2 regions of the Actinomadura sp. NPDC048394 genome follow, and region 1 is predicted to be linked to the other one. Evidence: riboswitches for the same ligand, from Rfam matches in the RefSeq annotation. Region 1 holds a riboswitch; the other holds the start of a gene.
The links. Region 1 has a riboswitch for ZMP and ZTP ahead of glyA (serine hydroxymethyltransferase). Riboswitches for the same ligand answer to the same signal wherever they lie in the genome.
Positions count from the first base shown of each region.

Region 1 (6,234 bases):
GTGACGCGGCGCAGCCCGACCACCCCGAACGCGTAGTCCAGCACCGCCCGGGACGCCTCCGCCGCCAGCCCCTGCCCCCACCGGTCCGGTTCGAGGCTGTAGAGGATCTCCACGTCCACCCCCCGGTCGAACGGCCCCTCGTGGCCGCGCAGCCCCGCCACCCCGATCAGCGGCGCGCCCGGCCGCGGCTCCGCCGGCCCGAGCCCCCGGCGCAGGGGCCGCAGGGCCCACAGGCCGTAGCCCTCGGTGGCGAAGTCCCGCTCGCTGGTCTCGATGATCTCGGTGACCTGGACGGGCGAGATCGACGCGCCGTCGAACAGGTGCCGGCGGACGACCGGGCCGGTCCAGTGCGTCAGCAGCGCGTGGTGGTCGGTCATGCCGATGGGGTGCAGGGCGAGCCGTCCGGTCTGCAGCGTCTCGGTCATCGCGGCCTCACTCGCCGTGCGCCGGGCCGCCGGCGGCGCCGGGTCCAGGCCCGGGCCAGGGCGGGGCGGGCTCGCCGTCGGGCACGCCCACCCGGAACACCCGCAGCTGCGTCGCCAGGGCGCTGTAGTAGCCGACGAGCGTGACGAGCTCGACGACGGCGGGCCGGCCGAGGGTCGCGACCGCCTCGGCGTAGACGGCGTCCGCGAGGTCGTGCTCGGCGACCAGCTGCCGGGCGGCCTCGTGGACGAGGCGCTCGCGGGCGTCGGCGAGCATCGGGGCGCGGCCCTCGCGCAGCGCGTCGATCTCGTCCTCGCTCAGGCCGGCGCGGCGGCCGAGCCGCTCGTGCGCGTACCACTCGTAGTCCGAGCGCAGGTGCGCGGCGACGACCAGGGTCGCGATCTCCCGCTCGCGCTTGGTGAACGCGGTGCGGAACCGCAGCGCGGCGCCGAGGTCCTGCAGCGGCATCCCGACGGCCGGGCTGTACAGCATCGCGTTGAACGGGCCGAGGAGGCGGCCCTCGGCGTCCACGAACCCGTACGGCCCGCTCCCGCCGTCGGCGCGGGGGCCTCCGGTCAGGGCGTCGTACACGGCCTGCTGCTCGGCGCCGAGCGAGGCGGGCGACAGTAGGGGCAGGCGGGCCGCGAGCGGCCCGTTGCGGGGTTGGTCGTTGACGTGCTCACCGCTCACGGGGTCGATCACTCACCGCACGCTAGGCCGTCGCGCCGGGCCTCTCAAGCCCTCGTCCGGAATGTGAAACCGCGCGCTCACGGTGACGTAGCGCCCGCGTAACAGCCGCCGACCAGAGTGGACACGTCCGCACCGGACACCGGCCGGACACGGATCGCACGCGACCGGGCCGGCGGCCCGCGAAGGGAACGTTCCATGCCGTTGTTCCGCATCCGCACCGAGATCGAGGACCGGCCCGGCCGGCTGGCCCTCCTCACCGCAGCGCTGGCCGGACGCGGCGCCAACATCCTCGCCCTGTCGGTCCAGGTGGACACCGGCGGCGTGGTCGACGAGTTCCTCGTGGACGTCCCGCGCGGCGCCGCCGGTCCGCGGGAGCTGGCCGAGACGCTCGCCGCGGCGGGCGGCGCGCGCACGGCCGTCCGCCCGGCCCGGCCGCACGAGCTGGTCGACGAGCCGACGCGGGCGCTGGTGCTGGCGTCCCGGCTGCGCGCCGAGCCGCACGCGGTGCCGGAGGTCCTCGCCGAGCTGCTGCGCGCCGACGAGTCCGCCTGGGCGCGGCTCGCCGACCGCGACGGCGAGGGTGACGGCTGCGTCCTGACCGTCCCGCTGGGGCACGGGCGGGCCGTCCGGCTGCGGCGGTACGGCCTGCCGTTCACCGCGACGGAGGCGGCCCGCGCCGACGCCCTCGTCCGCGCGGCGCTGCCCGCCGAGCCGCCGCGCCCGGCGTCCCGCCGCCTGCCGCTGCGCGACGGCACGCACGTGACCGTCCGGCCGATCGAGCCGCGCGACGCCGGCGCGGTCCGCGAGCTGCACGAGCGCTGCTCGCTGGACAGCCGCCGGATGCGCTACTTCAGCCCGAAGCCGTACCCGCCGCCGCGGGCGATCGAGCGGTTCTGCGACCCGGCGCACGGCCTGACGCTCGTCGCCGAGGGACCGGACGGGTCGCTGCTCGCCCTCGCGCACCTGATCCACGTGCTCGACCCGGGCGTCGCAGAGCTGGCGTTCCTCGTCGAGGACGCCTGGCAGGGCCGGGGCCTCGGCCGCGCGCTCGCCGAACTGCTGCTGGGCCTGGCCCGCGAGCGCGGCCTGGTGGAGCTGCGCGCGACCGCGCTGAGCGAGAACGTGCGGATGCGGCGGCTCCTGACCTCGCTCGGCGGCCGGACCCGGCGCACCGAGGAGCCGTCCATCGTGGAGATCAGGCTGCGCGCGGACGGCCGCCCCGCCCCCGGCGCGCTGGCAGGATGGCGGGGTGACCGGCATCTATGACGACCCCTGGGCCTACGAGCTGGCCTGCTCGTTCCGCGACGTCGGCGCCGAGGCGGGCGCGCTGCTCGGCTGGTGCGCCGAGCACCGCCCGGACGCGGCGGGACCGGTCCGGACGGTGCTGGAGCTGGCCGCCGGGCCCGCCGAGCACGCCCGCGAGCTGGCCCGCCGCGGCCTCACCGCGACCGCGCTGGACCTGAACCCGGCGATGTGCGCGTACGCGGCGCGCGAGGCCGGGCGCGCGGGCGTCGCGGTCGAGGTCGTCGAGGACGACATGACGGCGTTCGACCTCGGCCGCCGGTTCGACCTGGTGCTGACCATGCTGGACTCCACGTCCCACCTGATGACGCTGGACGCGTTCGTCGCGCACCTGCGCCGCGTCGCCGCGCACCTGGCGCCCGGCGGCCTCTACGTGATCGAGATGTCGCACCCGCGGGACCGGCTGTCGGACGACCCGAGCGTCAGCACCGGCTGGACGGTCGAGCGCGACGGCGTGCACGCGTCCGTCCGGTGGGGCGAGCCCACCGACCTGCTGGATCCGATCACGCAGATCGCCGACGACCACGTGACGATGACGATCGAGGCGGACGGCGCGACCCGCGTCATCGAGGACGTCGTCCCCTACCGGTTCTGGACCGCGACCGAGCTGGACGCGGCGATCCGGCTCGCCGGCGGCCTGGACGTCGCCGCCCGGTACGGCGACTTCGGGACCGGCGCGGACGCGGTCGCCCTCACCGATCCCGAAGCCTGGCGCATGATCACGATCCTGCGCCCGTCCTGACTCAGGGGGTGGGCGCCCAGCCCGGCATCGGGTAGCCGGCCAGCATCTCGCGGACCTCGCCCGCGACCCGCTCGACGACCGTCTCGTCCGCCCGCGCGGCGGCCTGCACGACCTCGTCGATCCAGGCCGCGACCTGCGGCATCCGCGCCTCGTCCAGCCCGCGGGTGGTGATCGCGCCGGTGCCGAGCCGCAGCCCCGACGGGTCGAACGGCTTGCGCGGGTCGAACGGGACCGCGTTGTAGTTCAGCTCGATGCCGGCGCGGTCGAGGGCCTGCGCGGCGGGCTTGCCCGCGACGCCCTTGTTCGTCAGGTCGATGAGGATCAGGTGGTTGTCGGTGCCGCCGGAGATCAGGTCGTAGCCGCGCTCCAGCAGCGCCGCCGCGAGCGCCTTCGCGTTCGCGACGACCTGGCGGGCGTAGCGGGCGAAGTCCGGCGCCGCGGCCTCCTTCAGCGCGACGGCGATCGCGGCGGTGGTGTGGTTGTGCGGGCCGCCCTGCAGGCCGGGGAAGACGGCCTTGTCGACCGCCTTGGCGTGCTCGGCCGTCGACATGATCATCGCGCCGCGCGGGCCGCGCAGCGTCTTGTGCGTGGTCGTGGTGATCACGTCGGCGTGCCCGACCGGGGACGGGTGCGCGCCGCCCGCGACCAGGCCCGCGATGTGCGCGATGTCGGCCGCGAGCACCGCGCCGACCTCGCGGGCGATCTCGGCGAACGCCGGGAAGTCGATGGTGCGGGGCACGGCCGTCCCGCCGCACCAGATCAGCTTCGGCCGCTCCTTCAGCGCCAGGTCGCGGACCTCGTCCATGTCGACGCGCCCGGTGTCGGCGCGCACCTCGTAGCGGACGGGCGTGAACCACTTGCCGGTGGCCGACACCGACCAGCCGTGCGTCAGGTGGCCGCCCATCGGCAGCGACAGGCCCATCACCGGGTCGCCCGGGTCGAGGAACGCCATGTAGACGGCGAGGTTGGCGGGCGAGCCGGAGTACGGCTGGACGTTGGCGTGCTCGACGCCGAACAGCTCCCTCGCCCGGTCGATGGCCGCCAGCTCGATCGGGTCGACGTTCTGCTGGCCCTCGTAGTACCGCTTGCCGGCGTACCCCTCGGAGTACTTGTTGGTCAGGACGGAGCCGGTGGCCTCCAGCACCGCCGGCGACACGTAGTTCTCCGAGGCGATCAGCCGGATCTTCTCGAACTGGCGGCGGGCCTCCGCCTCGACCAGCCCGGCGATCTCGGGGTCCGCGGCCTGCAAGTGGGGGACGGCGGGCTCGTGCACGACTACCTCCGCGCTGCTCGCGCCGGAACGCGCTGCGGGCGCCCCGGCAAGGGGACCCGTACACCCAGGCGCGCGGTGTGCGGACTAGTTTCGCTCCCCGGTGGTCGTCTCCACCTTGACTGCGCCAGTCGCGTACGCGCCATCATAGCGAGCCGCCTCCCGCACCACTCGCGCTCGCAGGTCCCGGCGGGCGCGGCGGGCGCGGCCGGCGCGCGCCGGGAGCGACACCACCACGAGCCCGCCGAGCAGCAGCACCGCCCCCGCCGCGACCCGTCCCGACATCCGCTCCCCCAGCACCGCCACGGCCAGCACCGCGGCGACCAGCGGCTCGGCGAGGCTCAGCGTCCCCGCCGTCGCGGCGCTCACCCGGTGCAGGCCCGTGACGAAGAACATGTACGCGGCCGCGGTCGCGGCGACGCCGAGCCACGCCACCAGGGCCGCCGACCGGGGCGCCGCGAGCTCCGGCAGGTCCGCGAGCGTCCAGGGCAGCAGCACCGACCCGCCGGCGAGCAGCGTCACCGACACCGCCATCCCCATGCCGCCGCCGGCCGGCCCGCTCCGGCCGGTCAGGACCTTCGCCGACACCGTGTACACGCCGAAGCACGTCCCGGCGACCAGGCTGAGCCCGACACCGAGCAGGTCGACGTGGGCGTCCGCGCCCGGCGCCGTCAGCAGCGCGACGCCGCCGATCGCGCAGGCCGTGCCCGCCCACCAGCGCCCGCTCAGCCGCGTCCGGAGCACCAGCCGCTCGCACAGCCCGGTCGAGACGGGCGCGAGCCCGAACACCACGGCGGTCGCGACCGCGGCGCCCGTCCGGCCGACCGCGCTGAAGAACGACGCCTGGAAGATCCCGGTGGCGGCGGACGCGGCGGCCACCGGCGGCCACGTGCGCCGGGACAGCGCCCGGAACGCCCGGGGGTCGCGCGCGAGCTCCAGTGCGGCGAGGATCACCCCGCCGGTGAGGATCCGGGCGCCGCCGACCGCGACCGGGCTCGCGGCGGAACCGGCCAGCACCTGCGCCGGCCCCACGGTCCCCCACAGGACTCCGGCGGCCAGGACGAGCAGCGCCGCGGACGGGTTGTTTCGTCGGTCCATGCCCCCGAAGCTAGGCAGGACTGCGGCCATCGGCTCTGTGGAGCGTCATTCGTTCGGACTGGCCGGCCTACTCCGGCGGTTCTTCGGTTTAGAGGCCGCGAACGACCTCTTAGGCGTACGGTGTTCGCCCGTCGCGGCCGTCGGCCGCCGGAAGTTCGCCCTGCTCCTTCGGCTGGACGTAGTCGTACACCACGAGGGTCCGGACGTCCACGAACTCCTTGCGGCGGGCCAGGCGGTCCAGCACGAAGTCCCGCAGGTACGTGGTGCTGGGCACGGCCACGTGGACGAACAGGTCCTCGTTGCCCGTCACGACGAAGACGCCCACCGCCTCGGGCATCGCGGCCATGCTGTCGCGCGCCGACTCGATCGCCTCCCGCGACTGCGGCCGGATCCGGATCGAGATCAGCGCCTGCACGCCGCGGCCGAGCCGCTCGAAGTCGACCGCCGCGTGGAAGCCGGTGATGACGCCGCGCGAGCGCAGCGCCCGCGTCCTTTCCAGCGCCGTGGACGGGGCGATCCCCACCGCCTCGGCGAGCTCCCGGTTCGTCTGCCGCCCGTCCCGCTGCAACCGCCGCAGGATCGCCTGGTCGACCGCGTCCATGTGGCTCCCTCCCGAACTCGTCGCCGCGTCCCGAACTCCCGCGCGGAAAGTGCGCCGGAGCATCCTCCCTACCGAAGATTATTCGCTCACTCGCGGTGCTCCCGGCAC
Region 1 is NZ_JBEZJL010000134.1:240-6,473, reverse strand. Features, by position in the region: gene AB0C78_RS48790 (GNAT family protein) at 1-425, opposite strand, end outside; gene AB0C78_RS48785 (carboxymuconolactone decarboxylase family protein) at 433-1,125, opposite strand; gene AB0C78_RS48780 (GNAT family N-acetyltransferase) at 1,309-2,379, shown strand; gene AB0C78_RS48775 (class I SAM-dependent methyltransferase) at 2,363-3,157, shown strand; gene glyA (serine hydroxymethyltransferase) at 3,159-4,430, opposite strand; ZMP/ZTP riboswitch at 4,486-4,572, opposite strand; partial or broken gene AB0C78_RS48765 (DMT family transporter) at 4,665-5,525, opposite strand; gene AB0C78_RS48760 (Lrp/AsnC family transcriptional regulator) at 5,635-6,126, opposite strand.

Region 2 (6,234 bases), on a different contig from region 1:
CGACACGCTGGCGCAGGTCGGCCCCCGTCTCAAGCGCGTCCGGACCCGGCGCGGCGTGAGCCTCGCGGCGCTGTCCGAGGCCACCGGCATCTCCAAGAGCACGCTGTCCAGGCTGGAGACGGGCCAGCGGCGCCCGAGCCTCGAACTGCTGCTGCCCATCGCGCAGGCCCACCAGGTGCCGCTGGACGAGCTGGTCGGAGCGCCGCAGGTCGGCGACCCGCGCGTGCGCGCCAAGCCGGTCGTCCGCAACGGCCGCACGGTGATCCCGCTGACGCCGCACCCCGGCCCGATCCAGGCGTGGAAGTCGATCATCCCGGCGGACCAGAACACCCCCGACCCGTGCACGCACGAGGGCTACGAGTGGCTGTACGTGCTGTCCGGGCGGCTGCGGCTCGTCCTCGCCGACCACGACCTCGTCATGGGCCCGGGCGAGGCCGCCGAGTTCGACACCCGCCTGCCGCACTGGTTCGGCCCCGCCGGCGACTCACCCGTGGAGGTGCTCAACCTGTTCGGCCGCCAGGGGGAGCGCGTCCACATCCGCGCCCGGCCGCGCCCCCGCGGCACCACCGGCCGGTGACGGCTCCGCGCTCGACGGCTCCGCGCCCGACGCGGCGATCGCGGCGACCATCGCGCGGGCCTTCACCAGGATCTCGGCGAACTCCTCCTCCGGGTCGGACAGCGCGACGATCGCGCCGCCCACGTTGAAGGACGCGCCGCCGCCGGGCACCGCGACGATCGTCCGGTTGACGACGCTGAGCTCGCACGCGCCGCTGAGGGAGAACCAGCCGAGCGCGCCGGAGTAGACGCCGCGGGCCCGTCCTTCCAGCCGGTCGATGATCTCCATCGTGCGGACCTTCGGCGCCCCCGTCATCGACCCCGGCGGGAACGCCGCGCGCGCGCACCCGACCGCCGTCACCCCGTCGCGGAGCCTGCCCTCGACCGTGGACACCAGGTGGTGGACGGGCGCGAACGACTCGACGTCGAACAGCCGCGGCACGCGGACGGAACCGACGGCGCACACCGTGTTCAGGTCGTTGCGGACGAGGTCGACGATCATGAGGTTCTCGGCGCGGTCCTTCTCGCTGCCCGCCAGCTCGCGGCGCAGGTCCGCGTCCTGCTCCGGGGTGGCGCCGCGCGGCCGGGTGCCCTTGATCGGCTTCGACCGCACCAGCCCGCCGGCGCCCACCGCCAGGAACTGCTCCGGCGAGGCGCTGAGCACCGCGACGCCGGGGAAGTCCAGCAGCGCGCCGTACGGGACGGGGCTCACCCGCCGGAGGTGCGCGAACGTGGCGGCGGGGTCGATCGCGGCGCGGGCGGTCGCCGTGTTGGACAGGCAGATCTCGTACGACTCGCCGTCGCGGATCTCGTCGAGGCACTCGCCGATCAGGGCGAGGTAGGCGTCCCGGCCGTGGTGCAGTTCCACGGGCGGTTCCGCCGCGCCGTCGCCGGTCAGCGGCCTGATGGGGGCCGCCGGCCCGGACGGCAGGCCGCGGACGCGTCCGGCGGTGGCGGCGAACCACGCGTCCACCTCGGGGTCGTCGGCCCGGCGGCTGAGGCGTAGCAGGTAGGACTCGCCTTCCGCGTGGTCGATGACGAGGGCCCGGTCGGCGAACACCATCGCGGCGTCCGGGGTGGGCGAGGCGTGCGCGGCGGTACCGCCCGTCTCGGCCTTCAGCTCGTACCCGAGGTAGCCGACGTATCCGAGGCGGAACCCGAACGGCAGATCGTCGCCGGCGGCGGGAAGCGCCCGCCGCGTCACCTCCCGTTCGAGGTAGTCGAAGAACGAGCCGGTCTCCTGCTCCGACACCGTCCCGTGCTTGTCCACCCGGACGCGCCGCTCCTCGACCCGGTACGTCACCAGCTCGCCGAGCGGTCCGGCGCCGTCGCCCATCATCGTGAACCGGGACGTCCCCTCGGCGTGCGTGCCGCTGTCCAGCCAGAACGCGCCCGGCCGTCCCGCGAACACCGTCCGGTAGGCCGCCTCGGGGTCGGGCGCCGCCGCGAACCGGTGGACGTGCAGCCGGTACGGCCCGGTGTCGTGGTGGGCGCGCGTCAGGTCGCGGAAGTTGGCCAGCAGCTCGCGGCCGTGGCCGGTGCAGATGGACTCGGGGTGGAACTGGATGCCCCAGATCGGTGCCGACCGGTGCCGCACTCCCATCAGCACGCCGTCGTCCGACCAGGCGACGGCCTCCAACTCGTCGGGCAGCGCGGTGACGGCCAGCGAGTGGTACCGGACGACGGGCATCGGCGACGGCAGCCCCGCGAAGAGGCCCTCACCGGTGTGGACGACCTCGGACACCCGTCCGTGCACGGGTTCCGGCGCGTGCTCGACCTTCCCGCCGAGCCGGTGGCAGATCCCCTGATGCCCCAGGCAGACGCCGAGCAGCGGCAGCGACCACTCGTCGATCACCCGGGCGCCGATGCCGAAGTCGCGGTCGCGGTCGGGACGTCCCGGCCCGGGGGAGATCACCACGTTGTCGAAGTCGGCGGCCGACAGCCCCGCCCAGTCGGCGTCGTTGCGGACGACCGTCGGCGGCCGCCCGTTCACCTCGCCGAGCAGCTGGTACAGGTTGAAGGTGAACGAGTCGTAGTTGTCGATCAGAAGTGTCCGCATCGGCGACCGCTCCCGGGCGTCGTCATGGATCGCCCAGGCGCACGGCGGCCGTGTCGGGCCGCTCCCCGGTGGTGCTCCACCCTAGGCGCCAGTCACGGCCCGCCCACACTGTAACCGCAGGCGGCGCCCTGGCCGCCAGGCCGGCCGGGGGCCCGCGGTGGTCAGGCCGGTTGGAGGCCGCGGAGGGTGCGGTCCAGGACGGCGCCGACCTCGACGCGCGCGGCGGCCTGGTCGTCGGCGCGGGCGATGACGAGGCTCGCCTCGATGATCATCGCGACGATCAGCCGGGCCAGCACCTCCGGCGGCTGCCGGTCCAGCTCGCCGGCGTCCATCGCCCGCCCGAGCCATTCGGTGAGCAGCCGCAGCCCGTGCCGCTCGGCGAGGTCGTTCCAGGCGTCGGCGCCGAGCACGATGGGTCCCTCGACGAGCACGAGCCGCTGGAAGTCGCTGTCGACGCAGGTGTCGAGGAACGCGGCGAGGCCGTCGCGGATCTGCGCCAGCGGCCCGCCGGCCGCCGGCCGGTCGAGCTGCTGGCGGATCAGCCGCTCGGCCAGCTCCGCGCCGACCTGCTCGACCACGGCCCCGAACAGCGCGGCCTTGTCGCGGAAGTGGTGGTAGAGCGCGCCGCGGGTGACGCGGGCCGCGGCGACGACGTCCTCGGTGCCGGTGGCGGCGTACCCGCGCTCGGCGAACAGCGCGCGGGCGGCGCCCAGCAGGGCGGCACGGGTGTCAGCGGCATGCTCCGCGCGTCGAGACGGCGTCATACGGCGAATCTATATTGACATACAGCCACCATGTTTCATACTCGCTGTATGGAGCATCGTCCGGATGCCGGGACGGTCCGGCGCACGGACGACACCCGCGGAACGGGGAGGCGCACATGGGACTGCCCATGCGGCTGGCGGTCAAGATCGGGACCCATCTGGTGCGGCAGAGGCTCCGCGGCACCGCGAAGTTCCCGATGATCATGGAGCTGGAACCGCTGTTCGCCTGCAACCTCAAGTGCGCCGGCTGCGGCAAGATCCAGCAGCCCGCGTCGCTGCTCAAGCAGCGGATGCCGGTGGAGCAGGCGGTCGCCGCCGTCGAGGAGTGCGGCGCGCCGATGGTGTCGATCGCGGGCGGCGAGCCGCTGATGCACCCGCAGATCGACCGGATCGTCGTCGAGCTGCTGCGGCGCCGCAAGTTCGTCGTCCTGTGCACCAACGCGGTGCTGCTGCGCAAGCACCTGCACCGCTTCCGCCCGCACCGCGACTTCGCGTGGATGGTGCACATCGACGGGCTGAAGGAGCGCCACGACGAGTCCGTCAGCAAGGACGGCGTCTTCGACCAGGCCGTGGACGCGATCCGGGCCGCCAAGGCCGCCGGGTTCGCCGTCTACACGAACTCGACCTTCTACAACACCGACACGCCCGAGACGATCCGGGAGACCCTCGACTACCTGAACGACGAGCTCGGCGTCGACCGGATGGAGATCGCGCCGGGCTACGCCTACGAGAAGGCTCCCGACCAGGAGCGGTTCCTCGGCGTCCAGCAGACCCGCGACCTGTTCGCGGCGGCGTTCGCGGGCGGCAAGCGGCGGCGCTGGCGGCTCAACCACTCCCCGCTCTACCTCGACTTCCTCGAAGGCAAGCGCGAGTTCGCCTGCACTCCGTGGGGCGTGCCGTCGTACTCGCTCCTCGGCTGGCAGAAGCCCTGCTACCTGCTCGCCGACGGCTACGCCGCCACCTGGAAGGAACTGCTGGAGACCACCGACTGGGACGCCTACGGGCGGGGCCGCGACCCGCGCTGCGACAACTGCATGGCCCACTGCGGCTACGAGCCCACCGCCGTCCTCGCCACCACCCAGTCCCTCCGCGAGAGCCTCCGCGCGCTCGCCGGGTGACGTGCCGCGTCCTGTCAGCCCTCCTCGATGAGCATCTCCGGGCGTCCCATGGCCAGCAGCCACGGGGGCAGGATGACGACGCACAGGAGCGGCAGCAGCTTGATGTCGGTGACGACGGCGACCGCCATGAACAGGCTCAGCCAGCCCTGCCGGGTCAGGGCGACGAGGAGGCCGAGCACCCCGGAGCTGATCGCGAGGGACACCGGGACGGCGTCGACCAGCCGGTTGGCGAGCAGCCCGATCGCGAGGCCGGTGAACACCGCCGGGAAGATCCGCCCGCCGCGGAACCCGCACGCCGCGGCGACCAGCAGCGCGGCGAGCTTCACCACGACGATCAGCAGCAGCCCGCCGGTCGAGTGCGACGACACGTGCTCGGTGAGCGTCTTCATCTCGTCCAGGCCCTTGAACAGGGTGATCCGGCCGCCGATCGCGCCGAGCACGCCGAGCAGCGCCCCGCCCGCCGTGATCGCGACCACCGGGCCCGGCAGCCGGTGGAACGCGGCGTGGACGTGCGGGAACGCGTACACCAGCAGCAGGCCGAGCGCGCACGCGGCGAGGGCGATGACCGAGCCGCTGAGGAGGTCCGCGAACTCGAAGCGGCGGTAGCCGGGGACGTCCACCGTCAGCATCGGCGCGGCGAGCGCGACGGTGGTGAGCGCACCGGCGCCGGCCGCGACGAGCGGCGCGAACAGGCGGTCCCACAGCGGCGTGCCGGGCTTGCCCAGCGCCGTCTCCGACAGGATGAGCGCGGCGGCGACGGGCGTCCCGAACAGGGCGCCGATCGTCCCGGCCGCCGCGAGGCCGACCCACGCCTCGCGCGGCACGGCGGGCAGCAGCCGCCTGCCGAGCGCGAACGCCAGCGCGATGTTGACGGCGGTGATCGGGTTCTCCGGGCCGAGGCTGACGCCGCCGGCGAGCGTCAGCACGGTGGCGAGCAGCAGGCTCGGGACGACGGCGGCGGGGATCGGCGGCGCGACCAGGCCCTCGGTGGCGGGGTCGGGGCCGGCGCGTCCCGGGACCTTCGCGACGGTGAGCCCGACCGCGACGCCCGCCAGGGTGAGGATCAGGAACGTCCACCAGGCGGGCTCCCCGCCGATGCCGAGGGCGTGCGGCAGCCGGTCCCAGACGGCCTTCTGCAGCGCCTCGGCGACGGTGCTGACGCCGAGCAGGAGCAGGCTCGATCCGATGCCGATGAGCAGCGCGGGGAGAGCCAGCGCCAGCAGGGCGGCGGGCTTGGTCGCGGTGGTACTGCCGGCCACCCCGTCCTCCCCCCGGACCCGGCATCATCGATCTTCCTTCTCCCTACCCGCGAAGATCCGCCCGCGCTGAAACCCCTGGTCAAATTCACGCGGCGGCCGCGTCGCGCGGTCCCGCGAGCCGCCCGCCTGTGGGCCGTCACCTGACCGCGGGCGGCCGCGGGTGGTCCCGCCCGGACGGATCAGGCGCCGAGGGGGAGGATGTCGCCCTCGGCGAGCTTGCGGCCGGCGATGCCGGCGAAGCCGTCCCGGTCGGTGTAGCTCTCCTCGCCGATGATGCGGCCCTGCTCGTCGATCGGCCACACGATCGCCATCCGGGTCTCGTACAGGTAGAACGCGTCGGGGTCGTCGACCTCGATGCCGAGGGCGAGCAGCGTCCGCCCCGGGTAGGCCATCCGCATCAGCCCGTCGGTGACCACGCAGTCGCGGTCGACGGCGAGCCGGTCGATGTCGTGCTCCAGCTGGGTCGCGCCGGACGCGAC
Region 2 is NZ_JBEZJL010000006.1:35,567-41,800, reverse strand. Features, by position in the region: gene AB0C78_RS05275 (XRE family transcriptional regulator) at 1-577, shown strand, start outside; gene pabB (aminodeoxychorismate synthase component I) at 485-2,614, opposite strand; ZMP/ZTP riboswitch at 2,639-2,720, opposite strand; gene AB0C78_RS05265 (TetR/AcrR family transcriptional regulator) at 2,776-3,378, opposite strand; gene hpnH (adenosyl-hopene transferase HpnH) at 3,495-4,496, shown strand; gene AB0C78_RS05255 (ion channel protein) at 4,511-5,755, opposite strand; gene AB0C78_RS05250 (nuclear transport factor 2 family protein) at 5,935-6,234, opposite strand, start outside.
Region 2: it holds a riboswitch for ZMP and ZTP, as region 1 does, so the genes downstream of both, pabB (aminodeoxychorismate synthase component I) here and glyA (serine hydroxymethyltransferase) in region 1, are expected to answer to the same signal.